DNA from 2 places in the Paenarthrobacter sp. Y-19 genome. Region 1 is predicted to be linked to the other one. Evidence: riboswitches for the same ligand, from Rfam matches in the RefSeq annotation. Region 1 holds a riboswitch; the other holds the start of a gene.
What was found. A riboswitch is a leader RNA that binds a small molecule or an ion and turns the genes downstream of it on or off. The one in region 1 is predicted to bind cyclic di-AMP.
Positions count from the first base shown of each region.

Region 2: another riboswitch for cyclic di-AMP. It lies ahead of PYR64_RS17950 (hypothetical protein); the one in region 1 lies ahead of PYR64_RS03120 (C40 family peptidase).

Region 1 covers NZ_CP119414.1:653,177-656,623, forward strand. The annotation lists gene PYR64_RS03115 (M23 family metallopeptidase) at 1-835, shown strand, start outside; cyclic di-AMP (ydaO/yuaA leader) riboswitch at 960-1,142, shown strand; gene PYR64_RS03120 (C40 family peptidase) at 1,147-1,878, shown strand; gene PYR64_RS03125 (NlpC/P60 family protein) at 1,973-2,755, shown strand; gene PYR64_RS03130 (HNH endonuclease) at 2,972-3,447, shown strand, end outside.
Region 2 covers NZ_CP119414.1:3,836,161-3,839,607, reverse strand. The annotation lists gene PYR64_RS17955 (helix-turn-helix domain-containing protein) at 1-579, shown strand, start outside; gene PYR64_RS17950 (hypothetical protein) at 847-2,007, opposite strand; cyclic di-AMP (ydaO/yuaA leader) riboswitch at 2,023-2,173, opposite strand; gene PYR64_RS17945 (hypothetical protein) at 2,302-2,532, opposite strand; gene PYR64_RS17940 (ATP-dependent DNA ligase) at 2,579-3,447, shown strand, end outside.

The DNA of each region.
Region 1 (3,447 bases):
GACATCGCAGAACGTCAGGGGCCGCCGCCGTGCGTCCGGCCCCGCTACTGAGCTGCGGCCAGCCCGCGTCGTAACGGAGATCCGGCCCCGCGACACCGAACGCCAGGTGCGCCGCCGTAAGAGCCCGTTGCGCCAGGTTGCCGACTTCGCCGCAGCAAGTGGCGTCGGGCAGAAGGCCGGAGTTGCGCTTGCCGCCACCGGACTTGCCCTGACTGTCGGCCTGCCGGCCACCAGCCCCGTCATGGCCACCTCGGAATCGGGACAGTCCGAATCTGCCCTGGCCGTTGGCGGCACTGTGGGAAGCCAGCCCGAGGTTTCCGCGGCAGCATCAGCCAAAATCGACTTCAGCCGCGCAGCTGTAGCCACCGCTGCGGACCCTGACGGAAAACTGAAGCAACTGCTCAGCGCCCAGTCGGCCGGCAGCATCCAGCGTGCTTCTTCCGTGGGCACCCTCGGCAGCCCCCTCGACACGCTCACCACCGCTTCCCCCTTCGGTTACCGCGTCAGCCCCCTCACGGGCGGCACCGGCGACTTCCACCGCGGCCAGGACTTCGTGGCCCAATGCGGAACTGCCGTGCATGCAGCTGCAGCAGGCAAAGTGACTTTTGCCGGGTGGCACGAGTACGGCGGAGGCAACCGCGTGGTTGTGGATCACGGCAACGGCCTGGAGACCACGTACAACCACCTGTCGTCCTTCAACGTCCAGGTGGGCCAGACGGTCAACCGCGGGGACACCGTAGCCCTGAGCGGCACCACAGGCGCCTCCACCGGCTGCCACCTCCACTTCGAAGTACAGGTCAACGGCGAGGTCGTTGACCCCATGGGCTGGCTCTAAGCCAGTTGATGGTGCTCTCTCGCATTGATGACAGGCCTCGTGACCTGAATGTGACATTCGCTTTCAATTGTTATAACCTTCAGAGCGCATCGGCTTTTTAGGGGGCCGGTGCACTTGAGTGGATTGCCTAGCTCTGCCACCACTCGAGGTCCGTTCGCAAAATCGTCTGGCAGGGGCGGGGGAACCACTTCTGGTCTTCGAATGAAGGCCTTGGGGTTAAGTCGCAAAGTTTCCCAGTGAAGCAGCGCGGCCGGATGACTCCCATCCGAATCCGACAGCTCACCTCGCAGGCATTGGGAGAGGCTACCTACGTGTCATCACGCACTACCCCTGCGCGCCATCGCGCTGAATCGGTTCGTTCGAACCCGTTGAACACTCTTTCGAAGGCTGTTTCCTCGAACGCCGGTACCGTTGGCCGCCAGGCCGCCGTGCTGGCAGCAGCCTCAGGCCTCGTCCTTACTGTCGGGTTGCCGGCTCACGCCGCTGACACCGACGTCTCCACCTCGGAAGTCTCCAGCACCCAGCAGCTGGCTGCCACCGCAGTGGTCACTGCAGAGCCAACTGCCACCGTCTCCTTCGAGAGCCCCGTCGTGGCCACCAAGGAAGCCCCCAAGGTTGTCCAGCGTGCGGCCCTGGTCACAGAGCGCACGGCGGATGAAGCTACTGCAGTCACTGCCCAGTCCTCCGAAGCCAAGGAGTCCGCCTCCAGCGCGGCAGCATCCGGGCTCGCAGCGATTGCCTACACAGGAATCGGCTCGCCTTACGTATGGGGCGGCACTACTCCGAGCGGCTGGGACTGCTCCGGCTTCACCCAGTGGGTCTACGCCCAGGCCGGCATCAGCATCCCCCGCGTCAACGCCTGGACGGCCATGAAGCCCACCAGCGCCCCCCAGCCCGGTGACCTGGTCATGCAGAACGGCGGTGCGCACGTAGGCATCTACGTCGGCAACGGCATGATGATCAGTGCTTTGAACCCGGGCCAGGGAACCCTGCTGCACTCCGTGGCCTCCACCGGCACGTCTTCGTTCTTCACCCTCCGCTAGAAACAACCCGATTCGGGGCCGGCTGACGTACCCCTGCCAGCTGACCCACTACCCACAGGTACCCCAACTGCCTGCGGATACGAAAGAGAAAACAATGACCAGTGCACACAAAGTTGCACGGCACCGCGCTGAGGCCCCCAAGACCAGCTCGCTTGCCGTCATCGCAAAGGCCGTCACCGTCAACGCCGGTGGCGTCGGCCGCCAGGCAGCAGTCATCGCCGCAGCTTCAGGCTTGGTGCTGACCAGCGGTATCGCTGCCAATGCTGCTGAGACGAATGTCGACCGCGAATCGACGTCGACGTCCGCCCTCGATGTCCAGTCTGTTGCCCAGGCCACCATCGCTGCGGACTCCACGGTTGCCATCTCTTACGAGCGTCCCGTGGTCACCACCGTGGAAGCTCCGGCTCCCGTGGTTGAAGAGGCTCCGGCAAAGGTTGAGGCCAAGGCATCGACCAAGTCCACCGCCACCGCGGCTCCGGCCACGAACGCCTCAGTGGCCGTCAGCACTGCCACCCCTGCACCCGCTGCTCCGGCTGCGTCCAGCGGACTCGGCGCAGCAATTGCTGCCGCCGCGTACGCCCAGCTCGGTGTCACGCAGGACTGCACCATGCTGGTCACCAACTCCCTGGCAGCAGTGGGAATCCACTTCCACGACTGGCCCGCCGGTTACCTGTCGCTTGGCCGCACTGTCAGTGCAGCCGAGGCACAGCCCGGCGACCTCGCCTACTACGCCAACGGCGGTTTGGCCGGACAGGCACACATTGCTGTGTACGTCGGCAACGGCATGGCAGTCCACGGTGGATGGAACGGATCCACCACGGCACTGTTCAGCGTCAACGTCGGCTCCGGCCCGGTCTTCATCCGCGTCAACGGCTGACAATCAGCTCCCGGAACACCCCGCAGGCAGATGCCTGCGGGGTGTTTTGCTTTAATCACGCGTGAACTTTTGCCGACACTGTGAGCGAAACGACAAATAAATTCGTTGATACGGCATATAAGTGCTTACCCTTGTGTTGTCGATCCACAGCCCGTACATGCAGAGGGCAGCCGGCCCTCGTGCCCCTGACGGGTGCGGCCGTGAAGAGGTACGTGCATGCGCACACTCGTTCTGAATGCTGGATATGAACCGCTGGCGGTAATAACATTCCGCCGGGCGCTGGTCCTTGTGCTCACTGGGAAAGCAAGCGTAGTGGCCGAAGGCGACGAGCCTGTCGTCGGGCCACAGGAGATTCTCGGACGCCCCTCCGTGATCCTCCTTAACCGCTACATCCGCCCCAAGTACAACAAGATCACTGCCGTGAGTCGCCGCGGGGTTCTTCGCCGCGACGGTCACCGTTGCGCCTACTGCGGGAAAACAGCCCACACCATAGACCACGTCCACCCCAAGTCCAGGGGCGGCGCGGATTCCTGGGAAAACCTGGTTGCGGCGTGCTTGAAATGCAACAACGCCAAGAGCGACCACACACTTGCCGAAATGGGCTGGAAACTCCGTTTCAAACCCGGTGTGCCCCAGGGGACCATGTGGCAGATCAAAGAACTCGAGAAACCTGCGCCGGACTGGGACCCGTT
Region 2 (3,447 bases), 1.4 Mb from region 1:
GCGGCTTTGTTCAGCGCGGGCACGGAAACCCACTCGGTGGTCCTGTTCCGGGAATCCGGAGGACGGGCAGACCACGCGCAGGTCCTGGTCCATTACCAGCTTGAGCTCGCAAAGCGTGCCGGCCGGACCGTGGACCGCGTCATCCTGGGGATCAGCGAACCTTTCCAGGTGATCAGGCAGCTCGCGGGGGCGTACCGGCAGTCCAAGGTTGCTGCGCAGGCGGCGGCCGTGGATGCGCAGCTCGGGGAACTGGTGGACAGCCGTTCCGTGGGCGTGTACCAGCTCTTTGACCGCCTGCTGGCACCGGGCGGCTGGGACGATACCGGCTCGGTGCATTTCCGGACGCTTGAGGACCAGGACAAAAACGGCGAGCTCCTGCCGGTCCTGGAGCTTCTCTACGACAACGACAGTGCCGTGCAGGATGTCGCCGCGAAACTTCACCTCCACAGGAGCAGCATCTACAACAGGCTCGGACGCATCCGCCAGCTCATCGGTGCTGATCCCTTGAACGGTGCCATCCGGCTTGAACTGCATGCTGCCTTGAAGGCGCGGCGCTGGGCCGGCAGGCCGCGGATCTGAGCCGGACCGCGGATCTAAGCCCGGACCCGCGGATCTAAGCACCGGCAAGACTCAACGTAAGAAACAGATAAGGCAGGTACCCGCGCGGGTACCTGCCTTATCTGATGCCGATGCGCTTGCCTGGCCGTTCGCGGGGGACGCGTCAGGAGCGCCTCAGCCGCTGGCAACTCCAGCGGCCCAAACGGCGCCTGAACGTTGCCGTGCGGCTGCTGCTGCAGTACCGCCCGTGCCAGCCGGTGTGCACGTTGGTGCGGGGCAACCGCGTGCTCACTGCAGTGCCTTCTGTGCGGCGTCAAGGAGCGATTCCAAGGTGGACGCCTGCGGCTGAGGCGACGTGCCTGCGGTGGGCTTGCCGGTGGGCCGGGGCTTTGCCGTTTGCGTTCCCGTCGGTGTTGGCGTCGGGGTCGGCGTGGGAGTGGTGGTCGGCGTCGGCGTCGTGGTGGGCGTCGGTGTTGCCGGCGGTGTCGTGATCGTGTCCGAGGGCACGTCGCCGGGCGCCGGCGCAGGTTGGGTCGGAGCCGGAGTGCCGGCTACGGGGGACGGCGCTGCGACTGCCGGGGCGGACGCCGAGGGGACCCAGACAGGGGCTGCCAGGGAGACGTGCGGTGAAGGAACCGACGACGGCGAAACCGCCACAGGCGCTTCTGGAACCGTCGCCTCCGGTACCGTCGCCGGTTGGCCTGCTTCGGATGACGATTGACCCGACGACGACGGGGAGGACGCTGTGGTGTAGGAAGCCCGGGGCGCAGGGGCTGCCGAGCCCGGTTGGCGGTCCTCGCCACTCTGGCCGCCGCTGGCTTCCTGGGCCGGACTTTCCTGACCGAAGAACGGAAGCTCCAGTGCCTGCCCGACGGTTCCCGCAGTCAGTACCAGGCCCAGCGCTCCGGCAACCACTGCCATGCGCTGGCTCATGTGTTTCACCGACGCTGCTTTCCGCAGAACAGCTTGGGGTTCGCGGCCAAATGAGGAGGTGGTGCCGAGGGTTGATGCCGTCACCGGCGGAGGTGTCTTGCGGGATGCCGCCGGGGACGGGGCGGCCGCTTCGGCTCCGGCTTCCCCGCGGGTGGCTGCCTTGCGGGCGGCAACCACGGGAATGGCTGACGTGGGAGGCCCTGGTGTGGTGGATGCCGGAGCTGCGGCCCGCGCGGCTTCGACTACCGGAATCGCTGCGGTTGCCGGCTCCGGAAGCGCAGGGGCTGCCTTCGGCTCGGCAGGGGCGATCACAGCCCTTGCCGCACGCTCACGCTCAGCGGCCCGGGCCGCAGCCCGCGTGGTGGGCGCAGCCGTAGCGGGTGATGCCGGAGTGGGTGCCGTTACGGTGGGGATCGCCGTCGTGGCTGGTTCCGGGGATCCGCTGGGTTGGGCCCGACGGCGTCCGGTTGGCTTGGTGCGCTCGCGCTCGAGTTGCGCGCGGCGTGGGTTATCCATGGTTGGGGACATGGTTGTGCCTCTCAACGCCTGCGAGGTTAGCTGTCGGGTTCGGACGAGGCCGTCCGGCCGCGCGTGGCGGCTTCACCCCAAGGGCTTGCGGAGAAAACAAGCCCGGGAAACTGTGGGTCCCCCGTCTCTGCCGCGGGTCTGGCGGATCCTGGATTGCGGCAGAGCCCGGCGTCAATCCAGAAGCGGCCCAGCGGAGATCGGGTCGCCCTACGACCGTACAGGAGGCGGAAAGTAAAGTCACATTAATGTAACGGGCGGTAGTTCTGCCCCCGCGGGAGGGGGCTACCGCTTAGGCTTCGGGGCCGGTGCGGGGGCGGGGAGTTCGTGTTCGATTTTCCGGACCTGGTGGGCCTGATGTGTGGCAGGGCGGAAGACTTCGTCTGCGATCCCCAGCAAGCCGCCTGCTGCGGCCCGCCGGACGCCGCGCTTGTTCTCCCGCGCAATCCAGTACCAAAGCGCGCCCATGAGCGCGGGAGCTCCGAGCACTGCTGCCAACACGGCTAAGATGTCCATCCGCCAACACTAGCCTTGGGCACGTACTGGCCGGTAGACATGAGCTATGGACCTACCAGTGATGCCGCCCGTTTCGCCCATGCTCGCCAAGTCCGTCCCGAACATCCCCGACGTTGGGCATTACGAGCCCAAATGGGACGGATTCCGGACCATCGTCTTCAAGGACGGGGACGACATCGTCCTGGGCAGCCGCAACGAAAAGCCCATGACCCGCTACTTCCCGGAGCTGGTGGAAGCGCTGAAGAAGAACCTTCCGGACAAGTGCGTTGTAGACGGCGAGATCATCCTGATCCAGGGCAACAGGCTTGAGTTCGACGTGCTGCAGCAGCGAATCCATCCCGCGGACAGCCGGGTTCGGATGCTTGCGGAGAAGACGCCTGCGTCCCTGGTGGCGTTCGACCTGCTTGCCCTCGGCGACGAGGATCTGACCGGCCGGCCCTTCGCCGAGCGGCGCGCGGCCTTGGAGAAAGCCCTCGCCGACGCCCGGCCTCCTGTGTACGTAACGCCTGCGGTGACGGACCTGGGGCGCGCCAAGGAATGGTTCGTGCAGCTTGAGGGAGCAGGCCTCGACGGCGTGCTGTCGAAACCGCTCGACGGCACCTACCAGCCGAACAAGCGGGTGATGTTCAAGACGAAGCATGAGCGGACAGCCGATTGCGTGGTGGCCGGGTTCCGTTGGCACAAGACCGCGAAAGTTGTGGGGTCGATGCTCCTGGGGCTCTACGACGACTCCGGCCGGCTTCATCACGTCGGCGTCGTGGCGTCATTCCCCATGGCAAAGCGGGAGGCGTTGGTGGCGGAGCTTGAGCCCTATCAAGTGGAGCTCGGCGACCATCCGTGGGGCGAGTGGGCCAAGCAGGACGATTCGCCCGGGGGGTCACGGATGCCCGGGGCGCAGAGCAGGTGGAGCGCCGG